DNA from 3 places in the Bradyrhizobium sp. USDA 3397 genome. Region 3 is predicted to be linked to each of the others. Evidence: predicted binding sites of a transcription regulator. Region 3 holds the regulator's gene; each other region holds the start of a gene.
What was found. Region 3 encodes PhoB, which activates phosphate uptake and scavenging genes when phosphate is short. Its sites were predicted from a motif close to TGTCATNNANCTGTCAT; they were not measured.
Positions count from the first base shown of each region.

Region 1: phnF (phosphonate metabolism transcriptional regulator PhnF) is a predicted target of PhoB. The motif match lies at 2,512-2,528, and genes of this name have one in related genera.
Region 2: ACVWYQ_RS10795 (UDP-2,3-diacylglucosamine diphosphatase) is a predicted target of PhoB. The motif match lies at 3,218-3,234, and genes of this name have one in related genera.

Region 1 is NZ_JBSSDS010000001.1:4,238,313-4,242,854, forward strand. It holds gene ACVWYQ_RS19550 (alpha-D-ribose 1-methylphosphonate 5-phosphate C-P-lyase PhnJ) at 1-249, opposite strand, end outside; gene ACVWYQ_RS19555 (carbon-phosphorus lyase complex subunit PhnI) at 246-1,361, opposite strand; gene phnH (phosphonate C-P lyase system protein PhnH) at 1,366-1,974, opposite strand; gene phnG (phosphonate C-P lyase system protein PhnG) at 1,979-2,443, opposite strand; gene phnF (phosphonate metabolism transcriptional regulator PhnF) at 2,562-3,293, shown strand; gene phnE (phosphonate ABC transporter, permease protein PhnE) at 3,431-4,285, opposite strand; gene phnE (phosphonate ABC transporter, permease protein PhnE) at 4,282-4,542, opposite strand, start outside.
Region 2 is NZ_JBSSDS010000001.1:2,265,791-2,270,332, forward strand. It holds gene ACVWYQ_RS10780 (caspase family protein) at 1-1, shown strand, start outside; gene ACVWYQ_RS10785 (threonine/serine dehydratase) at 184-1,167, opposite strand; gene ACVWYQ_RS10790 (glycosyltransferase family 4 protein) at 1,325-2,368, opposite strand; gene ACVWYQ_RS10795 (UDP-2,3-diacylglucosamine diphosphatase) at 2,382-3,194, opposite strand; gene thiD (bifunctional hydroxymethylpyrimidine kinase/phosphomethylpyrimidine kinase) at 3,389-4,189, opposite strand.
Region 3 is NZ_JBSSDS010000001.1:5,531,820-5,536,361, forward strand. It holds gene pstA (phosphate ABC transporter permease PstA) at 1-618, shown strand, start outside; gene pstB (phosphate ABC transporter ATP-binding protein PstB) at 615-1,436, shown strand; gene phoU (phosphate signaling complex protein PhoU) at 1,448-2,164, shown strand; gene phoB (phosphate regulon transcriptional regulator PhoB) at 2,187-2,894, shown strand; gene ACVWYQ_RS25515 (GcrA family cell cycle regulator) at 3,186-3,698, opposite strand; gene ACVWYQ_RS25520 (acetylornithine transaminase) at 4,159-4,542, shown strand, end outside.

The DNA.
Region 1 (4,542 bases), 1.3 Mb from region 3:
CTTGCGGATCGAGATCGCATTGGTGGTGTCGTCGGAGCCCTGGTCGATCACCTTCAGCACGTCGGCGGGACCGAGGATCGCGGCCGTGACCTGCACGCCGCCGGTGCCCCAGCCATAGGGCATCGGCATCTCGCGGCTGGCGAACGGCACCTGATAGCCGGGAATGGCGATCGCCTTCAGGATCGCGCGGCGGATCATCCGCTTGGTCTGCTCGTCGAGATAGGCGAAATTGTAGGCCGGCGCGTTCATTCCGCGGCCTCCTTCATGGCATCTTGGGTATTGGCGTCGGCGAACGCTTCGGAGAACTCCTGGCGCAGCTTGCGCAAGAGGCCGAGCTCGGATTGGAAATCGACATAGTGCGGCAGCTTCAGGTGCTCGACGAAGCCGGTCGCCTGGACATTGTCCGAATGCGACATCACGAATTCCTCGTCCTGCGCCGGGGCCAGCGCCTCCTCGCCGAGCTCACGGGCGCGCAATGCGCGATCGACCAGCGCCATCGACATGGTCTTGCGCTCGCTCTGGCCGAAGGCGAGGCCATAGCCGCGGGTGAAGCACGGCGCTTCCGTCGCCGAGCCCTTGAACTGGTTGACCATCTGGCACTCCGTGAGCTCGATCGCGCCGAGCGGCACGGCAAAGCCGACGTCTTCCGCGAGGAATTCGACCTCGACCTCGCCGAAGCGGATCTCGCCGACGAAGGGATGGTTGCGGCCGTAGCCGCGCTGGGTGGAATAGCCCATCGCGAGCAGAAAGCCTTCGTCACCGCGCGCAAGGTTCTGCAGGCGCAAATCACGGTCCGCGGGGAAATTCAGCGGCTCGCGGGTGAGATCGCCGACGCTGGCGCCGTCCTCAGCTTCCGGCGATGATTCGATCAGCCCGTCGCGCCCGAGAATGTCTGTCACGCGCGGCGTCGGCGCGGTGGAGGCTTCGGCCGCAGCCGGCCTCTCTGGCACAAAACCTTGGGCGAGCGATGGATCGAGCAGGCGGTGCGTGTAGTCGAAGGTCGGCCCCAGGATCTGGCCGCCGGGAATGTCCTTGAAGGTCGCCGACACCCGCCGCTGCACCCGCATGGCGCCGGTGTCGACGGGCTCGCTGACGCCGAAACGCGGCAGCGTGGCGCGGAAGGCGCGCACCAGGAAGATCGCCTCGATCAAATCGCCGCGGGCCTGCTTGATCGCAAGCGACGCGAGCTCGCGGTCATAGAGCGAGCCTTCGCTCATGACGCGATCGACAGCGAGGCCAAGCTGCTCCGAGATCTGATCGAGCGAGATTTCCGCAACGCTCTGGTCGCCGCGCCGCTTATGCGCGAGCAGGCGATGGGCGTTCTCGATGGCGCGTTCGCCGCCTTTGACTGCGACATACATGCTTCTAGCTTCCCTTGCTCACGATTCGCGTGGTGCGGGGGATCGCGACCACGGCGTCATCGGCGACCAGCACCACATCTATGCCGCGCGGAAACAGCGCTTCGTTCATCTGCAGGCGCTCGAACAGGTCGAAAGGCTTGATCGACGCCTGCAGCGTGGCGACTCCGTCGATGCCGGGGCCGCGCAGCTCAAAGCTGCGCCCGGCGGCGAGGCTGTCGACCTGGATGATCACCGTGGTCGAGCGGTCCGGATACTCGCTGGTGCCGAGCGCGAAGGATTCGAACGAGGGCAAGGCGCCGCCGTCACTGATGAGCGCGAACGAAGCGACCGACGAATCCTGCACAACCGGCGCGCCAGTGTGGAACTTGAGCCACTTCGTCACGTCCGCGCTTTCCGCCATCCGTGCGTCGAGCCAGAGCGGCGTGTCGTGGTCGAACAGCGTCAGCGCGATCGCGGCGGTGCCGCGCATCATCGTATCAGGCGCGCCCGCCATCGGCACGATGCGCTGGACCGAGCCCGGCCGCGCCATGGCGTCCATGACCGAGCGAAAGGTCGATTGCGCCGACAGCACCTTGTCGGCGAAACCCGGCGGCAGCTCCGCAATCGTGGTCATGATCTCACCCCTCACCGCGCACCATGGTGTAGAAATCAACCTTCGTCGCGGCGGCCGCTGCCGCCGCCTGCTTGCGACTGACCATGAGCTGCTCGCGCAACGGCGCGATAATTTCGCGCTCCACCGCTCCGCCGAAATCGCGGGACTGCACCAGCGCATCGCACAGCGCGATCAGACGCGCCTTCTCACCGTCGCGGCCGAGCGTGTAGCCGAACCCGACCTCGCCGCTCGCAAGCCGCACCGCGGCGCGCGACACCGTCGCTTCGCCGAGATTGAACGGCGCACCATCGCCGCCGACCCGGCCGCGCAGCATGACGAGGCCGTTCTCGGGCGTGCGCAGATCCTGATGGTCCGGGAGGGCCAAGTTGCGGAGGCGAGCGGCGATCTCGCCCGCCTCCGCGTGCGCCAGCACCGCCATTGCGGCCTTGCGCTGGGCTTGCTGGTCGTTGTGCTGGGTCACCTGGTCCATCGAACCTTCTACAGAACTTGCCGCGCCGAAGTTGTCTATGATAATAGACAACTTCATACGGACGCGCCATGACTGTTTCGTGACAATGCTGTGATTTCTGGAGTAGGTTTCCCGCGACATGAGCATGCAGGACACAGCCTCGTCGGGCGTCGCGCTATGGCGCCTCGTGGCCGATGGCATCGAGCGCGGCATCGCCGACGGCCGCTTTGCGGCCGGCGACAAATTGCCGGGCGAGATGGAGATCGCCGAGACCTATCGCGTCAACCGCCACACCGTGCGGCGCGCGCTGGCAGCGCTTGCCGAGCGCGGCCTGGTGCGCGCCGAGCGCGGCAGCGGAACCTATGTCGAGGCCCAGAAGCTCGCTTATCCCCTGCGCTCGCGCACGCGCTTCTCCGAGATCGTCGGCGCCGATGGCCGCGAGCCGCACGGCCGGCTGATCGAGGCGACCAACGACGTCGCAACGCGCGAGCTCGCACGGGAGCTGGGATTAAGGACCGGCGCACCCCTGGTGCGGATCGAAGCGATTCGCCTCGCCGACCGCACGCCGATCTGTGTTTCTACCACCTGGCTCTCGGCTGACCTGTTCCCGGATGCAGGCGCCGTGTTCGCGGCGACGCGCTCGATGACGAAGCTGCTGGAGCATTTCGGCGTCCGCGACTATCGCCGTGGCGCAACGAGGATCACCGCAGGGATTGTCGATGCGAGCGACGCCGCACGGCTCGATCTGGCGCTGGGGCGGCCGATCCTGGTGGTCGACGCCACCGACCATGATCTCACGGGCAAGCCGCTGGTGACGAAGCACTCGCGCTTTGCGGCAGAACGTGTGGAGTTCTTGGTGGAGAACGGTTAGATCAGAGCGTTTTCCAGCGAAGCATGCCCTCGGACTTGATCCGACGTGGAAACGGTGTGCGTCGAGAAAACGCGTCAAAACAAGAAGCCAGAGTTCCGTTCCGATTCAATCGGAATGGATAAGGCTCCAGCACGACGTTAGGCGACCGTCCGCTTGCCGATAATCGCGAAGCGCAGCTTGCCGGAAATCCAGTCGATCGACGATACCGTTATCAGGATCAGCAGGATCAGAAACGATACCTTCTGCCATTCCAGCACCCGGATCTGTTCGGCAAGCTGAAGGCCAATGCCGCCAGCGCCAACGATTCCGATGATCGTCGCCGATCGCGTGTTCGACTCGAAATAGTAGAGCACCTGGCTCAGCAAGACCGGGAATACCTGCGGCAGCAATCCGAACCGGACGCTGTGGAAATGGTTGCCGCCCGATGACCGAACGCCTTCCGCGGGGTTCTTGTCGGCGACCTCGATCGCTTCCGAGAACAGCTTGCCGAACGTTCCGAAATCGCTGCAGATCACGGCCAGGATGCCGGCAAACGGCCCCAGCCCCACGACACCGACCCAGATCAGTGCCCAGATCAAGGTATCGACTCCACGGATGGTATCGAGGCCACGACGCGTCAATACGCGGATGATCCGGCTTGCAACCACGTTGCGCGCCGCCAGCAGGGATACCGGCAGCGCGAGCAGCGCGCCGCCCAGCGTGCCGAGAAACGCGATCGACACCGTCTCTCCGAGCGCATGCAGATATTTCAGAACCTCCGCCCAAGAACCCGGATTGGGCGGCAACATGAGCTGGACGAATTCGCCCAGCCTGACCATGCCTTGGGAGAGCCGGTTAAAGGGAATATCGAGCTGGACGATCCCGAACAGGAACAGCCCGACCGCCCCGCCGACGAGTATTGCGATCCTTCCCCGCTGCCACCAATCGGTCCGGAAGACGTCGGGATACCGTTCGGCAATGCCGGCCCGGTTTTCAAAACTGAAGGAGCTCATCGGGTGCTTCCCTCCAGCCCGAGCAGGCGGTGTCGCAACCGTTCCGTCAGGAAGTCGATCAACATGACGGTAAGGACGATGAGCAACAGGATGGCGCTGACGTCGGTGAAGTAGAACTTGCGAACCGCCTCGATCAGATCCTGGCCGATCCCGCCGGCGCCGACGAAGCCCATCACGGCAGCGCCACGCACGTTGATCTCGAACCTGAGCAAGGCATAGCTCACGAAGTTCGAAAGGACTTGAGGCAACGCGCCGAA
Region 2 (4,542 bases), 3.3 Mb from region 3:
ATTGGGCAAGAAGGAAGGTGCGCTCCCTCCCCCGCTTGCGGGGGAGGACTATCGCAATGAGATGTGGGCCATGGGCACCAACTCTCTCTACGTCGTCATGCCCGGGCATGACGGCCTCTCGAAATTCGAATGCGATTGCCCTGCCCACGCGGTGGACTGCGGCTCACACCGTTTCAGCCAAAGTCAGGCCACCAGCTCCGCGAACAGATCCGCATCCACATTGCCGCCTGACAGCACGATGACGACGTTCTTGCCGGCCACATCAAGGCGGCCCGCGAGTAGCGCAGCAAGCCCCACCGCGCCGCCGGGTTCCACCACCAGCTTCAGCTCGCGATAGGCAAAGGCGACCGCCGCGCCGACTTCCTTGTCCGACGCCGTGACGCCGCGCGCCAAGAGCTTGCTGTTGATCGCAAACGTCATCTCGCCCGGCATCAGCGCCATCAGCGCATCGCAGATGGTGCGGCCGGCTGGCGGATGCGGCTCGCGATGGCCTGAGCTGAGTGAAATGCCGTGATCGTCGAAGGCCTCGGGCTCGGCGACCACGATCTCGGCTTGCGGATAGCGCGCCTTCACAGCGGTCGCGACACCCGCGATCAGACCGCCGCCGGAGGCCGGCGCCACCACGATGTCGGGACTGAGGCCAAGCGTTGCCATGTCCTCGGCGATCTCGCGGCCGGCGGTGCCCTGCCCTGCGATCACGAAGGGATCGTCATAGGGTTTGACTAGCGTCGCGCCGCGCTTCTCGGCGATGCCGCGCGAGATCGCCTCGCGGTCCTCGTTATAGCGATCGTACAGCACGACCTCGGCGCCGTAGGATTTGGTGCGCTCGCGCTTGGACAGCGGCGCATCGGCGGGCATCACGATGGTTGCCTGCATGTCCAGGATCTTTGCCGCCGCCGCCACGCCCTGCGCGTGGTTGCCGGAGGAGAACGCGACGACCCCGCCGGCGCGCTTGTCCTGCGGGATCGAGAACACCTTGTTGAAGGCACCGCGGAACTTGAACGAGCCGGTGCGCTGGAGCATCTCCGGCTTCAGGAACACTTTTGCACCGACGCGCTCGTTGAGCACGGGGAAGGACAACAGCGGGGTGCGAATGGCGTAAGGCGCGATCACGCGCGCTGCGGCATCGATGTCGGCAGGGCCGACCGGAAGGGCCTGTTCGGTCATGGCGGAATGTTATCGCGGCCGATCAGGCCCGGGCAAGACACCTCCGCGAGAGGATTTCCCCATAGCGTTTTCGAGCGAAGTGGATCCCGGTTCGCGTGAAGAAAACGCGTCAAAACAAGAATCTAGAGCTATTTCGATCCATCGGATCGAGATAGCTCTAGGCGACTTGGCGCGGCTGTTCCGCGGCGGTCCGGCCGGGCAGCACCGCCCCGACCGCCAAAATGCTGTCGATAAAGACCGTTGCCGAGGCCTCCCAGGTGTAATTGGCGGCAAAGGCGACGCAGTCCTGCCGGGAGATATCGAGCGCGGCGAAGCAGGCATTGCGCAGATCGTGATCGAGCGCGCCGACCGGCGCATCGCCAATCACGTCGCGGGGACCCTTCACAGGGAAGGCCGCGACCGGCAGGCCGCTGGCGAGCGCCTCCAGCAGCACCAGGCCGAAGGTGTCCGTCTTGCTCGGGAACACGAACACGTCGGCGGCCGCGTAGATATCCGCCAGTTCCTCGCCGTGCTTCTCGCCGAGGAAGATCGCATCGGGGTAGGCCTCTTCCAGCGAGGCGCGCGCCGGGCCGTCGCCGACGACCACCTTGGTGCCGGGTAGGTCGAGGTCCAGGAACGCCTCGAGATTCTTCTCGACTGCGACGCGGCCGACCGACAGGAACACGGGTGCCGGCAGGCAGAGATCGATGACGCGCGGGTGGAACAACGTAGTGTCCACGCCGCGCGGCCACAGCACGACATTGTCGAAGCCGCGCTCGGTCAGTTCGCGCGCGAGCGCCGGCGTCGCCGCCATCACGGCGCGGCTGGCGCTGTGGAAGCGCCGCAGCGCCCGCCAGATCAGCGAGCCCGGCACTGGCACGCGGGCGCGGACATATTCGGGAAAGCGGGTATGGAAGCTGGTCGTGAACGGCAGCTTGCGCTGGCGGCAATAGCGGCGGACCATCAGGCCGATCGGCCCTTCGGTCGCGATGTGGATGCTGTCCGGGCGCGCCTCCTCGATCAGCCTTGCGATCCGGGCCGGGCGCGGCATGGCGAGGCGCACGTCGCGATAGCTCGGCATCGCAAAGGTGCGGAACGATTGCGGCGTCAGGAACGTGAACTCGACGCCGAGCGCTTTTGCAGCATCAGCGAGCTTGGTCAGCGTCCGAACCACACCGTTGACTTGCGGGTGCCAGGCGTCGGTCGCGACCAGGATGCGCATCAAGTGGTCCTTGTTATGCAGCTCTGGCTGCGACCTGTGGCACCTGCTCCGGCTTCCGCAACTGATCCGCCCAGGTGATGATCTCGAAATGGCCGTCGTCATGCTCCACCAGGGCGGTGCAACTCTCCACCCAGTCGCCGCAATTCATGTAGCGGATGCCGCCCTCGTCGCGGATCACGGCGTAGTGGATGTGGCCGCAGATCACGCCGTCGGCCTGGTGACGCCGCGCCTCGGCGGCGAGCGCCTGCTCGAACGCGCCGATATAGTTGACGGCGTTCTTGACCTTCTGCTTGGCCCATTGCGAGAGCGACCAATAGGGCACGCCGAACAGCCGGCGGAAGAAGTTGACCAGGCGGTTCATCTGGATCGCAAAATCGTAGGCCTTGTCGCCGAGATGGGCGAGCCAGCGCGCGTTCTGCACCACGAGATCGAAGATGTCGCCGTGAATGACGAGATAGCGCTTGCCGTCGGCGCCGGTATGAACCGTGTTCTCGACCACGTCGATGCCGCCGAAATGCGTGCCGTAATAGTTGCGCAGGAACTCGTCGTGATTGCCGGGAATGTAGATGACCTTGGCGCCCTTGCGCGCCTTGCGCAAAAGCTTCTGGACCAGGTCGTTATGCGATTGTGGCCAGTGCCAGCTCGATTTCAGCGCCCAGCCGTCGACGATGTCGCCGACGAGATAGATCGTATCGGCATCATGGTAGCGCAGGAAGTCGAGCAGAAGATCGGCTTGTGAACCGCGGGCTCCGAGATGGACGTCGGAGATGAACAACGTGCGAAAGCGCCGCTCCGGGCTCTCGTCACTCACATCGTAACTTCCCATGCGCCAGCCTGTAACAATGTCCCGTGACAGCGGGATGACCGATTGAACCCTTGAGGCACTTTCAAATACGAATCACGCCTTGCCTCGCCCTCCCCGCGAATATCAGTCGCATGCGACAATCAGGCGACATGGCGCCGCAGGGTAGGTGCGCTCCCTCCCCGCTTGGCTTGCGGGAGAGGCGAAGCAAGCCCGCCTCAGTAGAACTTGTGGAAATGATGGATCGGCCCGTGGCCGTGGCCGACGCTGAAGCGGTCGGCGGCGGCGATCGCGGCGCTGATCCAGGTCTTGGCGTTGCGCACGGCGGCCTCGAGGTCCTCGCCCCTGGCCAGCCTCGCTGCGATGGCGGAGGACAGCGAGCAGCCGGTGCCATGGGTGTTGCGGGTGGCCACACGCGGCGCGGCAAGCGCGATCGCGGTCTCGGCAGTGACGAGATAGTCGGTGCTCTCGGCGCCCTCCCCGTGCCCGCCCTTGATCAGGACGGCGCGGCAGCCCAGCGCCAGCAGGCGGCGTCCCTGGCTTTCGATCTCGGCCTCGCTCGCCGCCACCGGCGCATCGAGCAGGGCCGCAGCCTCCGGCAGGTTCGGCGTGATCACGGCAGCCAGTGGCATCAGCCTGGTGCGCAGGGCGTCGACGGCCTCCGCGGCGAGCAGGCGGTCGCCGGAGGTCGCCACCATGACGGGATCGAGCACGACATGCCGCGGCGCCCAGCGGGACAGCGCGGCCGCGATGGCATCGATGCTGGCGGCCTGGGCCACCATGCCGATCTTCACCGCACCGATGTCGAGGTCGGAGAACACCGCGTCGATCTGCTCGGTGACGAACCCGGCCGGCACCGCGTGAATGCCGGTCACGCCGCGCGTGTTCTGCGCCGTCAGCGCCGTGATCACGGAGGCGCCATAGACGCCGAGCGCGGCAAAGGTCTTCAGGTCCGCCTGGATGCCGGCGCCGCCGCTCGAATCGGAACCGGCGATGGTGAGTGCGACCGGGGTCGTCATCGCGGGAGACATGTGTTTGAGGAGGCCGCCATGGCCTCTCGTAGCGCGACTGTGGAACGTCAGCAAGCGCGCCGGGCCGCCGCCAGGCGTGATTCGCGAACCGATTGCGCACCTTGCGAATCAGTCGGACACCGCGCGGACCAGGGCCCGCAATGGTGCGGACTTGAAAATGCAACGGCGCCGGACCCTTGCTATAGTCGCGTACCTTAGCGTGCTTCGCCGGTGACGCGAGACGTCAGGTGGTGGAACCGTCCGGCGCCCCCATGTTGCGGGCCGCCCGGCCGCGCAAGCCACCTGAACAAGACTCCTTGGGGTGGAACGATGTGGGCCTTCTTCGAACGTCTCCTCGACTC
Region 3 (4,542 bases):
ATCGGCGTCGGCATCGGCGCGCCGCTCGGCCTGTTCGCCGGCACCTATCTCGCCGAGTACGGCCGCAACGACAAGCTGACCTCGGTGATCCGCTTCATCAACGACATTCTCTTGTCGGCACCCTCGATCATCATCGGCCTCTTCATCTATGGCGCGGTGGTGGTGCCGATGCGCGGCTTCTCGGCGATTGCGGGCGCGCTGGCGCTTGCCGTCATCGTGATCCCGGTCGTCGTGCGCACCACGGAGGACATGCTGCTGCTGGTGCCGAATCCGTTGCGCGAAGCTGCCAGCGCGCTCGGCCTGCCGCGCTCGCTGGTGATCAGGCGAATCGCGTACCGTGCGGCGCGCGCCGGCCTCATCACCGGCGTGCTGCTCGCCACCGCCCGGGTCGCCGGCGAGACCGCGCCGCTGTTGTTCACGGCGCTGTCGAACCAGTTCTTCAGCCTCGGCCTGGACAAGACGATGGCGAACCTGCCTGTCACCATCAACAACTTCGTGCAGAGCCCCTACGAATATTGGAAGCAACTCGCCTGGAGCGGCGCGCTGCTGATCACCCTGACCGTGCTTGCCCTTAACATTGGCGCGCGCATCCTTGGCGCCGAGAGGACTGCAAAATGAGTGAAATGTCTGTTTCCGTCAGCGCACCGACCGTTCATCCCGGTTCGCAGCCGTTGCCCGAGGCGCCCGCCAAGGTCACCGCGCGCAACCTCAACTTCTACTACGGTGATCACCACGCGCTGAAGAACATCAACCTGGCGCTCGGCACCAACCGCGTCACGGCGTTCATCGGCCCGTCCGGCTGCGGCAAGTCCACCCTGCTGCGCATCTTCAACCGGATGTACGACCTCTATCCGGGCCAGCGCGCAGACGGTCAGCTGTTGCTCGACCATACCAACATCCTCGACCCCAAGCTCGACCTCAACCTGCTCCGTGCCCGGGTCGGCATGGTGTTCCAGAAGCCGACGCCGTTCCCGATGACGATCTACGAGAACATCGCCTTCGGCATTCGTCTCTACGAGAAGATCTCCAAGTCCGAGATGGACGGCCGCGTCGAGAAGGCGCTGCGCGGCGGCGCGCTGTGGAACGAGGTCAAGGACAAGCTCAATGCCTCCGGCCTGTCGCTCTCCGGCGGCCAGCAGCAGCGCCTCTGCATCGCCCGCACCGTCGCGGTGCGGCCCGAGGTGATCTTGTTCGACGAGCCTTGCTCGGCGCTCGACCCGATCTCGACCGCCAAGGTCGAAGAGCTGATCCAGGAATTGTCCGAGAACTACACGATCGCGATCGTGACCCACAACATGCAGCAGGCGGCGCGCGTCTCCGACAAGACCGCCTTCATGTATCTCGGCGAGTTGATCGAGTTCGATGACACCAGCAAGATCTTCACGTCGCCGAGCGATCGGCGCACGCAGGATTACATCACCGGCCGGTTCGGCTGAGGAGACGGAACATGGGTTCTGAACATACCGTAAAGGCCTTCGACAGCGATCTTCAGGAGCTCACCCGCCTGGTCGCCGAGATGGGCGGCATCGCCGAACGCATGATCGTCGATTCCGTCGACGCGCTGATCCGCCGCGACGTCGCGCTCGGCCAGCGCGTCGTCACGACCGACGCCGAGCTCGACGCGCTGCAGAAGCGCATCGAGGAGCGCGCCGTTCTCACCATCGCCCGCCGCCAGCCGATGGCCGTCGACCTGCGCGAGATCGTCGGCGCCATGCGCGTTGCGACCGATCTCGAGCGCATCGGCGATCTCGCCAAGAACATGGGCAAGCGCGTCGCGGCGCTGGAGACGGATTTCCATCCGCTCAAGCTGTTCCGCGGCCTGGAGCACATGACCGACCTCGTGCAGCAGCAGGTCAAGTCGGTGCTGGACGCCTATGCCGCGCACGACCTGCCGGCGGCGATGGCAGTGTGGAAGGGCGACGAGGAAGTCGACGCCATCTGCACCTCGCTGTTCCGCGAGCTCCTCACCTACATGATGGAGGATCCGCGCAACATCTCGTTCTGCATCCACCTGATGTTCTGTGCCAAGAACATCGAGCGGATCGGCGATCACGCCACCAACATCGCCGAGACCGTGTTCTACATGATCGAGGGCCAGGCGATCACCGACAAGCGGCCGAAGGGCGACATGACGACCTTCGCCACGACGGTGCCGAACACCTGACGACTTAAGGAGCGACGACAACATGGGCGCACGCATTATGGTGGTTGAGGACGAGGAAGCTCTCACCGAGCTTCTTCGCTACAACCTCGAAGGCGACGGCTATGACGTCGAGACGGTGATGCGCGGCGATGACGCCGACACCCGCCTCAAGGAGCACATTCCCGATCTGATCGTGCTCGACTGGATGCTGCCGGGCCTGTCGGGCATCGAGCTGTGCCGGCGGCTTCGGACCCGCCCCGAGACCAAGCAGCTGCCGATCATCATGCTCACCGCGCGCGGCGAGGAGAGCGAGCGGGTGCGCGGGCTTGCGACCGGCGCGGATGATTACATCGTCAAGCCGTTCTCGGTGCCGGAGCTGCTTGCGCGCGTGAAGGGTCTGCTCAGGCGTGCGAGTCCCGAGCGCCTCGCCACCGTGCTCGCCTATGGCGATATCGAGCTCGACCGCGACAAGCGCCGCGTGGCGCGCTCAGGCCGGCCGATCGATCTCGGCCCGACCGAATATCGCCTGCTGGAGTTCTTCCTGGAGCATCCCGGCCGCGTGTTCTCGCGCGAGCAGCTGCTCGACAGCGTCTGGGGCCGCGACATTTACATCGACGAGCGCACCGTCGACGTCCATATCGGCCGCCTGCGCAAGCTGCTCAATCTCGGCCGCGAGCAGGACCCGATCCGCACCGTCCGCGGCGCCGGCTACGCGCTGGACGATCGCTTTGCGAAGGCTGAGCAGACATAAAGCGCCAGCGACAGCTGGTTTGGCGAACTGCGGCGCCGATCTCGACCGTCATCCCGGGGCGCGCGCAGCGCGAGCCCGGGATCTCAGCGCGAGCGCTCGCGCTCGCCGCGATCAACGATAGTACGTGGTCTGGCGAAGACTCGCAGTAACCATCTCGCGCAATCACCGCGCCCTGTGGTTATGGATCCCCGCTCCCCGTGCGCAATCGCGCACTAGGCGGGGATGACACCGAATAATTGGAGCCGTCATCGTGTGACGGCTGCTGTCCTGGCAATCAATGAAATCGCGAGCTCACCGCGTGCCCGGCTTCGGTGCTGCGCGACGGCGGTCCGCTGCGGGCTGATAGGCCACGCGCGAATGCTGGGCGCAGTAGGGCAGGCCTGAGAGCGCCTTGCCGCCGCAGAAGAAGAAATCCGGGCTCGATGGATCGCCGACCGGCCAGTGGCAGGTCGCCTCGTTCAATTCCAGCAGCGACAGCCGCTGGCTCATCGGCACCACGTTGTCGTAGGTAACCGGCTCGGCTTCCAACTCGACCTCGAAGGCCTGCGCCAGCGCGGTGTTGCCGCGCGCGACGGGGCGGGTCACCCGCATCATGTGCTGCGCGGGCCGTGCCTTGCGCGGCCGCGGCGCTGCCGATGAAGGGCTCTTGGCGCGGCCGGACAGGCCGAGCCGGTGCACCTTGCCGATCACGGCATTGCGGGTCACATTGCCGAGCTCCGCCGCGATCTGGCTGGCCGAAAGTCCGGCCTCCCAGAGCTTCTTCAGCTGCTCGACGCGATCATCGGACCAGGTCAAAACCGTCATTGCACCCTTTCCCTCGCTGCGCGCCTGCCATCCTGGGGCCTTCGCAGCGAATGCTTTAGCCTTGAAAAACCCGTGCCGTCAGAATCCCTTAAGGCTCGCCGGGCGCGCTCAAGACGCCCGAACGTTTACGCCGGTACATGAGGACTTCTGGGATCAGAACTGCTGCACGAGATGTCGTATCTGACAGTCCAAACGCTACAATATGGCGTGACTCCCGCGCAAGAGTCCGCCGACTCGCTTCCACATGTTCCGTGGTGAAAAACCCGCAAAATCGGCACCGCAAGACTACGGAATCAGCGTTTCGCGAGGCTTTCCGGGCGGCATTGACACCCGTCTTGCCAGGCATAAGATAGTGCCACGTGCCGCCCTTAAAAGGCGGCACGTTTCGTTTTCCGGGGCCGGTCGATGGTGCGTCGCGCAATGCATGCCCTCACACCGTCCGCAACATTCAAGTGACGTCATGACTAACAGCGCAGCGCCGCATTTGCTCCCCGTTTTCGCCAGGGCCGACCTCGGTTTCGAGCGCGGCGAAGGCTGCTGGCTGATCGCGACCAACGGCGATCGCTATCTCGATTTCACCTCGGGCGTCGCGGTGAATGCGCTCGGCCATGTCCATCCCGCGCTGGTCAAGGCGTTGCAGGAGCAGGCGACCAAGCTCTGGCACATGTCGAACCTGTTCCAGAGCCCTGACGGCGAGAAGCTCGCAAGCCGCCTCTGCAATGAGAGCTTTGCGGACTTCGTGTTCTTCTGCAATTCCGGCGCCGAGGCGCTGGAAGGCGTGATCAAGCTGGTGCGTCACCATCACTTCTCCAAGGGGCATCCGGAGCGTTACCGCATGATCACC